DNA from 3 places in the Oryzomicrobium sp. genome. Region 1 is predicted to be linked to each of the others. Evidence: riboswitches for the same ligand, from Rfam matches in the RefSeq annotation. Region 1 holds a riboswitch; each other region holds the start of a gene.
What was found. Region 1 has a riboswitch for cobalamin ahead of bluB (5,6-dimethylbenzimidazole synthase). Riboswitches for the same ligand answer to the same signal wherever they lie in the genome.
Positions count from the first base shown of each region.

Region 2: another riboswitch for cobalamin. It lies ahead of V7Z98_RS11095 (TonB-dependent receptor); the one in region 1 lies ahead of bluB (5,6-dimethylbenzimidazole synthase).
Region 3: another riboswitch for cobalamin. It lies ahead of V7Z98_RS13990 (TonB-dependent receptor); the one in region 1 lies ahead of bluB (5,6-dimethylbenzimidazole synthase).

Region 1 covers NZ_DAISLS010000019.1:12,577-16,741, reverse strand. Annotated here, with positions in the region: gene fba (class II fructose-bisphosphate aldolase) at 1-911, opposite strand, end outside; gene bluB (5,6-dimethylbenzimidazole synthase) at 1,016-1,819, opposite strand; cobalamin riboswitch at 1,866-2,086, opposite strand; gene V7Z98_RS16855 (GlsB/YeaQ/YmgE family stress response membrane protein) at 2,227-2,493, shown strand; gene pyk (pyruvate kinase) at 2,649-4,088, opposite strand.
Region 2 covers NZ_DAISLS010000010.1:90,111-94,275, forward strand. Annotated here, with positions in the region: gene purD (phosphoribosylamine--glycine ligase) at 1-890, shown strand, start outside; gene hemF (oxygen-dependent coproporphyrinogen oxidase) at 970-1,875, shown strand; cobalamin riboswitch at 2,094-2,338, shown strand; gene V7Z98_RS11095 (TonB-dependent receptor) at 2,510-4,165, shown strand, end outside.
Region 3 covers NZ_DAISLS010000013.1:115,195-119,359, forward strand. Annotated here, with positions in the region: gene V7Z98_RS13980 (ribonucleoside-diphosphate reductase subunit alpha) at 1-474, shown strand, start outside; gene V7Z98_RS13985 (ribonucleotide-diphosphate reductase subunit beta) at 471-1,679, shown strand; cobalamin riboswitch at 1,816-2,072, shown strand; gene V7Z98_RS13990 (TonB-dependent receptor) at 2,269-4,165, shown strand, end outside.

The sequences.
Region 1 (4,165 bases):
AAGTCGCGGGGGTCGAACTTGGCGGGATTTTCCACCAGGTAGCGGCGCACCGCGCCGGTCATGGCCAGGCGGATGTCGGTGTCGATGTTCACCTTGCGCACGCCGTGCTTGATGCCCTTGACGATCTCTTCCACGGGCACGCCGTAGGTTTCCTTCATGTCGCCGCCGAACTGGCGGATTTCTTCCAGCAGCTCCTGGGGGACGGAGGAGGAGCCGTGCATCACCAGGTGGGTGTTGGGGATGCGGGCGTGGATCTCGGCGATGCGGTCGATGGCCAGGATGTCGCCGGTGGGCTTCTTGGTGAACTTATAGGCGCCGTGGCTGGTGCCGATGGCGATGGCCAGGGCGTCGCAGTTGGTCTGCTTGACGAAGTCGGCGGCCTGGTCCGGGTCGGTCAGCAGCTGGTCGCGGGTCATGGTGCCCTCGGCGCCGTGGCCGTCTTCCTTATCGCCCTTCATGGTTTCCAGGGAACCGAGCACGCCCAGTTCGCCTTCCACCGACACGCCGATGGCGTGGGCCAGTTCGGTGACCTTCTTGGTCACGGCCACGTTGTATTCGAAGGAGGCGACGGACTTGCCGTCCTCTTCCAGGGAGCCGTCCATCATCACCGAGGAGAAGCCGGAGCGGATGGCGGCCATGCACACGGCGGGGGACTGGCCGTGGTCCTGGTGCATCACCACGGGAATGTGGGGATAGGCTTCCAGGGCGGCGAGGATCTGGTGGCGCAGGAACGGCTCGCCGGCGTACTTCCGGGCGCCGGCGGAAGCCTGCATGATCACCGGGGCGTTCACCTCGTTGGCGGCTTCCATGATGGCCCAGACCTGCTCCATGTTGTTCACGTTGAACGCGGGCAGGCCATAGCCATTCTCGGCAGCGTGGTCGAGGAGTTGGCGCATCGAAACGAGAGGCATGGTGGTCTTCCTAAATAGCAAAAGGCCCCGGGGGCGAAGGCGGGCATTTTACCCCGTTTCCTTGCGCTCCCGGAGCCCGGCCTACGGGCCGCGATGGCGGGGGGTCAGAGCTTGCGTTCCCGGGCCGCCCGGGCCTGGTCGGCTTGCAGGTGGGGCACCAGGGCCTCGGGCACCGGGGCGCCGAAGCGTTCGGCGTGGACCAGGGTTTCCAGGGGCAGGCGGGAGCGCCAGCCGGCGGATTCCAGTTCCGGCTTGGCGTAGAAGTGGCTGACCCGGCCGATGCACAGGTAGGCGATGGGAATCACCCGCTCGGGAATATCCAGGATTTCCTTCAGCCGCGCCTGGTGGAAGATCGACACCCAGCCGACCCCGAGGCCTTCGGCCCGGGCCGCCAGCCACAGGTTCTGCACGGCGCAGACGGCGCTGTAGATGTCCATCACCTTGAGGTGGGTGCGGCCGATCACCACCGGGCCGGCCCGGTCCCGGTCGCAGGTGATGCACAGGTTGATCGGCGCCTCCTGGATGCCTTCGAGCTTGAGCGAGCGGTAGAGGCCCTGGCGGTGCTGCTCGAACATTTCCGCCGCCTCCCGGTTGGCCTCGTCGAAGGCGCCGTGGACCGCCGCCTTGGTGGCCGGGTCCTTGACCACGATGAAGCTCCACGGCTGCATGAAGCCAACCGAGGGGGCGAAGTGGGCGGCGGTGAGCAGGCGCGACAGCACCTCGTCCGGCACCGGGTCGGGGAGGAACTGGCCGCGCACGTCGCGGCGCGAAAAGATGGTGTGGTACAGGGCTTCCCGGGCTTCGGCGGTGAAGTCCGGGTCCGGCTGGTGGCCGGGGGCGGCCGGGGCGGGAGTGGCTGGTGCGGCGAAAGGATGGCCGGCGGTCGTGCCGATGGGTTCGATCTTCATGGAGTCCCCTTGTGAAGAACGGTGGCGGGCCCGCCTGGCCGTGCGGTCCGTCGAATCCTTCCTGGCCGGTCTTCTGACTCGGGATCGTCCCGCCGGCGCGCCTTCCCGGCCCGGATCGCTGAAGGGTGCGATCCCGGTGGCCAGTGGCGTGTGCGTCGGCGGTCCCCCTCACAGCGTTGGGCACGTCGCGGAATTGCCCCGCCGGCAGGGCGGGGCGCACCGCGTTCCCGATTCTCCCTTGCGGGCACCTGGAAGGCGTGGTGGCTGCCCGGCGGACCGGGCGATGGCGATTCTAGCAAAGCCGGCAAGGCCAGGTGCGGGGGCGGGGCCGTCAGTCCGGTGGCGGAAACGTTCCGCCGTCGCCGCACTCCAACGGCTGTGAATGACAACGTGCAGAGGAGAGCGCCATGGGCTGGATCGTCACGCTGCTGGTGGGCGGCCTGATCGGCTGGGTCGCCAGCCGCGTCATGAATACCGATGCCCAGCAGGGCATCATCGCCAACGTCCTGGTGGGGGTGGTCGGCTCGGCCCTGGGGCGCTGGCTGTTCGGCGACGTGATCGGCATCGGCGCCGCCGAGACGGCCGGGGCCTTCTCCCTGGCCGGCCTGGCCTTCGGCGTGCTGGGGGCGGTGGTGCTGGTGGCCCTGCTCAAGGTGCTGGGCGTGTTCCGCTGAACCCGGGGGCGGGCGGCTGCATTCCGCACCCCATTGATGAAACCCCGCGCCCCTGGCCGATCTTCACGAGGCATGCCTCAAGATCGGCCAGGGGCGCGGGGTTTGGTGGAGGCATCGCGGAGATGTCCGTCCTGCTTGGGGTTTGGCGGTGTGGGTCAGCCGGTTTGCAGCTGATGGTCGCCGACCCGCACGATCTTCATGGTGTTGGTGCCGCCCGGGGTGCCGATCGGTTCGCCGATGGTGAGCACGATCAGGTCGCCCTTTTCCACCACGCCCTTGGCCAGCAGCAGCTGCTCGGCGTCGGCCAGCAGCAGTTCCCGGTCGGTGTGCTGCTCGCCCATGAGCAGGGGACAGACTTCCCGGTAGAGGGTCATGCGCCCCACGGCAGAGGCTTCGGGGGTGAGGGCATAGACCGGCACGCCGCAGTTGAGCCGGCTCATCCACAGGGCGGTGGAGCCAGACTGGGACAGGGCGGCGATGGCCTTCACCTTGAGGTGGTGGGCGGTCCAGATGGCGGCCATGGCCACCGACTGGTCGATGCGGGTGAATATCCGGTCGAGGAATTCCCGGTCCAGGGTGACCTCGGCCGAGCGCTCGGCCTCGACGCACACCCGCACCATGGCCTCCACCGTTTCCACCGGGTAATGGCCCGAGGCGGTCTCGGCCGACAGCATCACCGCGTCGGTGCCGTCGAGCACGGCGTTGGCCACGTCGGACACTTCGGCCCGGGTCGGCACCGGCGAGTGGATCATGGATTCCATCATCTGGGTGGCGGTGATCGCCACCTTGTTCTTCTCCCGGGCCATGCGGATCATCTTCTTCTGCAAGGCTGGCACGGCGGCGTCGCCCACTTCCACCGCCAGGTCGCCCCGGGCCACCATCACCCCGTCGGAGGCATCGAGCACCTCGGCCAGGTTCTCCACCGCCTCGGTGCGCTCGATCTTGGCGATCAGCAGGGCCCGGCCGCCGGCGGCGCGCATCAGCTGGCGGGCCATGTACATGTCGGCGGCGCTCTTGGGGAAGGACACGGCAAGGAAATCGACGCCCAGCTGGGCGGCGATCTTCAAATCCTCCATGTCCTTGGCGGTCAGGGCCGGGGCGGACAGGCCGCCGCCCTGGCGGTTGATGCCCTTGTTGTTGGACAGCTCGCCGCCGTGGCGCACCGTACAGTGGATTTCCGGCCCGGCCACCCGCACCACGTCAAGGACGATGCGGCCGTCGTCGAGCAGCAGCACCGAGCCGGCGGACACGTCCTTGGGCAGGTCCTTGTAATCGAGGCCGACACGCTCGTCATTGCCCAGGTTGCAGGCCGCGTCGAGGATGAAGGCCTGGCCCTTGGCCAGGGTCACCTTGCCCTCGGCGAACTTGCCGACGCGAATCTTCGGCCCTTGCAGGTCGGCCAGGATGCCCACCGGGCGGCCCACCTGCTCGGCGGCGGTGCGCACGGCCTTGACCCGGGCGACGTGGTCCTCGGCCTTGCCGTGGGAAAAATTGAGCCGCACCACGTCCACCCCGGCGGCGATCATGCGGGTCAGGGTGTCGGCATCGCTGGAGGCGGGGCCGAGGGTGGCGACGATCTTGGTATGGCGGGGCATGGACGGTCCTCCGTTCTGTGGTTATGGTGAGGATTCTAGCGCGCCGGCGACGGCGTCTCCCGCGAACCCTGCCACGT
Region 2 (4,165 bases), on a different contig from region 1:
ATGCCTACGTGGACCGCCAGGGCGCCCCCATCGTCATCAAGGCCGACGGCCTGGCCGCCGGCAAGGGCGTGGTGGTGGCCATGGACCTGGCCGAGGCCCATGCCGCCATCGACGACATGCTCGGCGGCAACAAGCTCGGCGACGCCGGCGCCCGGGTGGTGATCGAGGACTTCCTCGACGGCGAGGAAGCCAGCTTCATCGTCATGGTGGACGGCAAGAACGTGCTGGCCCTGGCCTCCAGCCAGGACCACAAGCGCATCGGCGACGGCGACACCGGCCCCAACACCGGCGGCATGGGCGCCTATTCCCCGGCCCCGGTGGTCACCCCACAGATCCACGCCAAGGTGATGCGCGAGATCATCCTGCCCACGGTGCGCGGCATGGAGGCCGACGGCATCCCCTTCACCGGCTTCCTCTACGCCGGGTTGATGATCGGCAAGGACGGCGGGGTGAAGACCCTGGAGTTCAACTGCCGCATGGGCGACCCGGAAACCCAGCCGATCATGATGCGCCTCAAGTCCGACCTGGTGGCCCTGCTTGAACACGCCACCAACGGCACCCTGGACCAGATCGAGGCCGAGTGGGACCGCCGCGTCGCCCTCGGCGTGGTGCTGGCCGCCGCCAACTATCCGGACACCCCGCGCAAGGGCGACATCATCGTCGGCCTGCCCGAGGGCAACGCCGCCTCTCCCGAGTGCCACGTGTTCCACGCCGGCACCGCGCAGCAGGACGGCCGGGTGGTGGCCTCCGGCGGCCGGGTGCTGTGCGTCACCGCCCTGGGCGAGAACGTCAAGCTGGCCCAGCAGGCCGCCTACGACGCGGTGGCCACCATCCGCTTCGACGGCATGCAGTACCGCCGCGACATCGGCCACCGGGCCGTGGCGCGCTGAGCGTCATCCAGCAGCACCCATAACCATAACGACGGGCGGCCATGACCGCCCGTTTTTCCATCCCCAGCGAGACCCCTCCATGGACATCCCCCAGCTCAAAGCCTACTTCACCGGCCTCCAGACGCGCATCGTCGCCGCCCTGGAAGCCTTCGACGGCCACGCCTTCAAGACCGATGCCTGGGAGCGCCCCGAGGGCGGCGGCGGCCTGACCCGGGTGATCGAGGAGGGGGCCTTCTTCGAGCGCGGCGGCGTCAATTTCTCCCACGTCATGGGAGCGCGCATGCCGGCTTCGGCCACCGCCCACCGCCCTGAGCTGGCCGGGCGGCGCTTCGAGGCCATGGGCGTGTCCCTGGTGCTGCACCCGCGCAACCCCTACTGCCCCACCGCCCACATGAACGTGCGCGCCTTCGTCGCCTTGAAGGACGGCGAGGCCCCGGTGTGGTGGTTCGGCGGCGGCATGGACATGACCCCCTACTACCCGTGGGAAGAGGACGTGCGCCACTTCCACAGTACCTGCAAGGCGGCCCTGGCTCCCTTCGGCGCCGACGTCTATCCGCGCTACAAGACCTGGTGCGACGAGTACTTCTTCTTGAAGCACCGCAACGAGCCCCGCGGCGTGGGCGGCGTGTTCTTCGACGATCTGGGGGCCGACGGGCTGGTGCCCTTCGAGCAGGCTTTCGCCCTCACTCAGGCGGTGGGCGACGCCTTCGTGCCGGCCTACCTGCCGGTGCTGGATGCGCGCCGCGACACGCCCTACGGCGAGCGGGAGCGGGACTTCCAGGCCTACCGGCGCGGCCGCTACGTGGAATTCAACCTGGTGTTCGACCGGGGCACCCTGTTCGGCCTGCAATCCGGCGGCCGCACCGAGTCGATCCTGATGTCCCTGCCGCCGGTGGTGAAGTGGCGCTACGACTGGCACCCGGAGCCGGGCAGTCCGGAAGCGAAGCTCTACGACGAGTTCCTCCGTCCCCGCGACTGGGCGTGAGGTATTTCCCCGGAGCCGCGCCGATAGGCGCTCTCCAGGGAGGCGTCGCTGAAACCAAGGCGGGGCGCGGAGTTCCAGGTGGCATGTCCGGAACCCCGCGCCCCGCTTGGCTTTTGGCCCGGTCCCCTTGGGGGTGCTGCGCCCTGTCATATGCGATCGGTCTGGACTGGGGTGATGACGCTGCTATACTCGCCCCTCGCGGTCGTGCCCGAGCGGTGCGGCCGACAGATCGCGCCGGTGCCTCGCCAGAGGCTTAAAACGGGAATGCGGTGCAGGCGGTTTTTCCGCCCAATTCCGCAGCTGTCCCTGCAACTGTAAGCGGCGAACGAGAAGCGCACGCGGACGGGAATCGCCCCGCTCCGCCGCCACTGGGCCCAATCCATGCCTCACGGATTGCCTGGGAAGGCCGCACTTCGAGTCTTGACCCGCGAGCCAGGAGACCTGCCGGCGTCTGGTCGCTCTTGCTTTGGCCCAGGGGATGGCCGAGGCACGGTGTCCTTCCGTCTGAGCGACGAACGAAGCGGCGAGGGCCGCATCGGTTCGCGCGGCAGACGTCCTTCGTGCCTCCTCCCGCGCCACCGACCGTTCGTGACGGCATGCCCTCGCCTTGTCGCAACCAGTCGACGGGGGAGACATGCGTCCACCTGCCTTATTCCGCTGCGCGCCGCGCACCGCCAACGCCCTGCTGTGCGCTGCCGCCTTGATCCCGGCTGCCGCCCTGGCCGCCGATTCCGATTCTGCCTCCGGCACCGAGACCGCCCTGGCCCCCATCCGGGTCACCGGCAGCCGCATCGACCTGCGCGAGGAGCTGTCGCCCGGGGTGGTGTCCGTGGCCTACCCGGACGACGTCAAGGGCGAGCACAAATCCATCCCCGAACTGCTCGACCAGATTCCCGGCGTCTATGTGCGCCGCGTGTCGGGCAGCGGCAGCTACACCACCGCCACCATCCGCGGCAGCGCCCCCAGCCAGGTCAACATCTACATCGACGGGGTGCCGCTCAATACCGCCAGCGAAACGGCAGCGGACCTGTCCACCCTGCCGATCAGCAACGTGGAGCGGGTCGAGGTCTATCGCGGCACTACGCCGGCCCGCTTTTCCGGCGCGCCGATCGGCGGGGCCATCAACATCGTCACCAAGAAACCCGCGGGGTTCAGCGGCAGCGTTTCGGTCGGCGCCCGGTCCTTCGGCGGCGCGCAGCAGAGCGCCAACCTGAATGTGCCGCTGCTGGGCGGCAACCTGCTGATCGGCCTGGACAACGACCGCAGCGATGGCGATTTCAAGTACAAGAACTACGCGGTCGGCGGGCTCAAGAACCTGGTGTTCGGCGACGGGGTTTCGTATCTCGCCGATTCCGGCGACAGAACGACCGACATCAAGACGGGCCGGACGATTCCAGAAGAGCGCCGGCGCATGAACAACAAATCCGAGAAGCAGAACGTCCTGCTCAAATGGCAGGACGAGCGCTTCGTCCTCAAGTTCGCCCAGACCGACATGGAGCGCTATCTGCCCGCCGTGGTATTGACCGCGTCGTCCGGAATCGGCGCGCAAACCACGGATCTGCCCTGGGTGGACACGTTTTATCGCCAGCGCCGCCAGCAGCGGATCGAGCAGCAGGAGGGACTGGCGGGCTGGCGGGACAACTTCGGCAATCTGGGCCTCAGCCTCAACCTCACCTGGTTGGACAAAAACCAGACGTTCCGCAACCTGGACTTCAATCCGGCCACCAACTATATCGGTGAGCGCTGGACCGACTACCGGACCAAACGCTACGGCATCGCCGGCGACGCCACCTACGCCTTCGGCGATGGCGGCGCCTTTTCCCACCTGTTCGAGATCCACGCCGAGCGTTATTGGGAAACCCTGTTTTCGGACATCAGCGGCCGCACGCCGGCCTCCGACTTCATCCCCGAATTCCGCCGCATCAAGACCAACCTGCAAGTCCAGGACACGGTTACCGTCGCCGCCCTGGGCAACCTGCAGGTCACGCCCATCGGCCGCCTGGAAAAGCTCGAAGGCCCGGTCATCGGCAGCCGCTGGTCGCCCCTGGCCGGCCCCGCCGGGCAATACGACTGGGAGCCCACCGGCAGCCTGAGCGTGAAGAAGCATTTCACCAGCGGCTGGCAGGTGTTCGGCAACTACGGCAATTACATCCGTTACCCCAATTTCTACGAAATCTACGGTAACGGCATCGGCTACGTGCCGGGGGCCGACAGCAACGGCCGGGCCATCCAGTTGAAGCCGGAAACCGGGCGCAACGGCGACTTCGGTTTTGGTTGGGACGGCCGCCTG
Region 3 (4,165 bases), on a different contig from region 1:
AACCTCTACGTGAAATCGAACCTGTCCGGCGAGTTCACCGTGGTGAACGACGCCCTGGTGCGCGACCTCAAGGCCCAGGGCCTGTGGGACGAGGTGATGGTGGCCGACCTCAAGTACTTCGACGGGTCCCTGGCCCCCATCGACCGCATCCCGGCCGAGCTCAAGGCCCGCTACGCCACCGCCTTCGAGATCGACCCGGTGTGGCTGATCGAGGCCGCGGCGCGGCGCCAGAAGTGGATCGACCAGGCTCAGTCCCTCAACCTGTACGTGGCCGTGGCCTCGGGCAAGAAGCTGGACGAAATCTACAAGCTGGCCTGGAAGCGCGGCCTCAAGACCACCTACTACCTGCGCACCCTGGGCGCCACCGCCATGGAAAAGACCGGCGCGCCGATCGACCGGGCGGCCGTGTCTGCCGCCCCGGCCGAACCCAAGTTCTGCTCCATCGACAACCCGGATTGCGAGGCCTGCCAATGAGCGCCTTCCTGCTCAACGACTGGGACGACGGCCCCGCCGTCGCAACGCCCCCTGCCCAGGCCCCTGCGCCAAACCCCGCGCCCATGGCCGATCTCCAGGCAGGAATCTTGGAAAGCCGCGCCCCTATTGGTTCTTCGACCATGCCGACCGGAGAACAAGCACTGGCGCGGGCTTCCACCTTGCATCCGGCAGGGTTGTCCCTCGCCCCGATCAACCCGGAGGACAAGCGGGTGGTGAACGGCAAGGCCGACATCAACCAGCTCGCCCCCTTCAAGTACCCCTGGGCCTGGGAGTTCTTCCTCAACGCCAACCGCAACCACTGGACGCCCCTGGAAATCTCCATGGCCCAGGACGTGCACGACTACAACCACAAGCTGACGCCGGCGGAGCGCCACGTCTTCGAGAACGTGCTGTCCTACCTGACCACCTCCGACATCCTGGCCATGCGCAACATCGGCCTGGCGGTGATGGAAAAGATGAGCGCCCCGGAATTGCAGATCTACCAGGCCCGCCAGGTCTACGAAGAGGCCCTGCACACCTGGACCTACCAGCACTGCATCGAGAGCCTGGGCCTCAACCAGCAGGAGATCTACAACCGCTACCGGGTGGTGCCGCAGATCCACGGCAAGATCGCCCTGGCCAACCGGCGCCTGGAGCGGGTGATGCGCTCCGACTTCGACCTCACCGACCGGGACAACCTGCACGAATTCGCCCTCTCCTACCTGTTCTTCGCCGGCATCTTCGAAGGCTGCTGGTTCTACAACGGCTTCACCCCCATCTTCGCCCTGCAACGCCGGGGCCTGATGAAGGGCACCGCCGAGCAGCTGCAATACATCATGCGCGACGAGGTGCTGCACTGCGCCTTCGGCATCCGGGTGGTGCGCCAGCTGTTGCAGGAAGAGAACCTGACCCTGGACCCGGCCGCCGTGAAGGCCCTGTGGGAAGAAGCGGAAGCGGCCGAAGCGGCCTACGCCGGCTACATCCTGCGGGAGCCCATCCTGGGCTACAACGCCGACCTGCACCGGGGCCAGTTCCGCTTCATCGCCAACCGCCGCGCCCGCCAGCTGGGCCTCTCCGAGCCTTTCCCCGGAGCCGAGAACGTGCTGCCCTGGCTCGACGAGCAGGCCAACATGCGCAAGGAGAAGAACTTCTTCGAGACCCGGGTCACCGAGTACCAGACCGGCGGCGCCCTGGCCTGGGAATGACGCCCCGCCGGCCGGGAGCCACGGAGCACCTGGCCGAAGCCAGGTCAGACTTTGGTCATAATTGTTCCAAAACGCGCTATCATCGCCCCTCTTTCCGGACGGGACGGCCCTGCCGACCGGAACACGACACGCAGTACAGGGCCACGCAGTCAAAGGTGTCCGGCGGCAGCAGCCGCCGGGTGAAACGGGAACGAAGTAACGGCCTAACCGCCGCCAAGCTTCGGCTGCCCCCGCAACGGTAAGTGAGCGCGGATGCGCCACGGCCCCTCCTCCCCGGAAGGGCCAGCCACTGAAACCGCACGTGACCCCGGATTTCCGGGCGCGCGACGGCTTCGGGAAGGCGACGCATCAAATCTCACGAGCCCGGAGACCGGCCTTTGACGCCAACGTGCCGACCGCTTTCGCCAGCGGTCGCCAAGGCACGAGCCAAGCACCGGTCGCGGGGATGCGAACGGAGCCGCGTAGCGAAAAGCCCGGGTCGCCCCTAGCCGCACCATGCCCGTCCTCCGCGCACCGCCATTCCGGCGCGCCGCCTTTTCACCGCTGCTCCCTCCGCCCGGCCGGTCATCGACTGGAGTCACGAGAGAGCATGCGCAGCACCACCAAGAAAAAGATCATCGCCACCGCCATCGCCGCCTGTTTCACCCAGGCCGGCGCCTTCGGCGAGGAACGGGAACCCGACAACGACAAGCACCTGGCCAACGTGGTGGTCAGCGCGGCGCGGATCGCCCAGAGCACCCTGGAAGCCCCCGCCAGCGTCACCCTGGTCGATAGCGACACCCTGGACGCCTCCGGCGCCGTTCGGGTCGGCGACGCCCTCACCGCCAAGGTACCCAGCCTTTATCTGCGCGGCGGCCTGGGCAACACCTCGCGCATCAACAGCGCCCCCATCGTTTCCCTGCGCGGCCAATCCCAGGGCCGGGTGAAGATGATGGTGGACGGCATCAGCCTGAGCGACGGCAACAGCGGCGGCCTGTCCAGCCTGCTGGGGCTCAACGTCGGCGACGTGGAACGCATCGAGGTGGTACCCGGCCCCGGCTCCGCCCTGTACGGCAGCGACGCCATCGGCGGGGTGGTGAACATCATCTCCAAGGCCCCGACCAAACTGGAAATCGACGCCAAGATCAGCCGCGGCTTCGGCGACGGCGAGCGCAACGCGGTGGAAGCCAGCTACCGCAACAAGTGGGCAAACGGCCTGGCTGCCTCCATCGGCATCGGCTACGAGGACATGGCCGGCTACGCCAAGAACGACTTGGTGGTGGTGCCGGTCGGCACCACGGGCACCGGCAGCAATGCCGTCCAGGGCGGCCAGCGCACCACTACCGTCACAGGCGCGCCGGCCTACATCGTCGGCGACAAGGGCGCCACACCGTCCCACGCCGCCTTCGCCAACGCCAAGTTCTACTTCGACATCGACGCCCAATCGCGGCTGTTCGCCGGCTTCGCCCGGACCGAGGGCAAGATGGGCTACCAGAACTTCAACAACTACCTGACCCGCAACGGTGTGCCCCTGGCCCTGCCGGCGAGCAACGTCTCGATCAACGGCGACAAGCTCGGCTCCCTCAAGGAAAGCAGCTTCTGGAATTCCAGCAACCCCAACAGCCGCGAAGAGAACCGCTACTTCGCAGGCTACGACGGCAAGGTGGGAAGCGCCGACCTCAAGGTCAACCTCGGCTACTTCGACCGGGACAACTACTACGTCGGCGCCGGTACCGGGGCCACCTTCGCCGGAGGGCCAGGCACCAGCACCAACACGCCCAACACCACCCTGGATGCCTCCGCCCAGGTGGGCTTCGGCATTGGCGAGCACCACTACCTGATCGCCGGGGTGGCCGCCAACCGCAGCACCCTGAACCGCAAGGTGTACCAGCTCGCCAACTGGCGCCAGCCGGAAAACAGCCGCACCGGCGCACTGAACGAGGAATCCTCGGGCAACAGCGACACCCGCTCCCTGTTCCTCCAGGATCAGATCTTCCTCACCGACGCCTTCACCCTCTACGTGGGCGGACGCTACGACTACTGGACCACCCGGGGCGTGGCCAAGAAGTATGTGGGCACCCCGGTCGGTACGGTGGATTCGCCCGAGCGCTCCGACTCAGGCTTCTCGCCCAAGGTCGCCGCGGTCTACCGCTGGAACGAGCGCCTCACCCTGCGCAGCTCCCTCGGCACCGCCTTCCGCACTCCGTCCAACTACGAGATGTACGCCACCCCCAGCGTGAGCGGCAGCCGCCTGCTCATCGCCGACCCGACCCTGAAGCCGGAAACGGCCACCTCCTGGGACCTGGGAGCGGAAGTCGCCCTGCCCGGCAACGGCTTCGCCAAGGCCACCTATTACCGTACCCGGCTGGACGACATGATCTACCGCAAGACCAGCCCCTACAGCGGCCCCCTGGTCGGCGTCACCACCAACGCCACCATGACCAACGCCGGCGCCGCCCGGATCGAGGGCATCGAACTGAGCGGCGAGATGCCCCTGACCGGCTGGC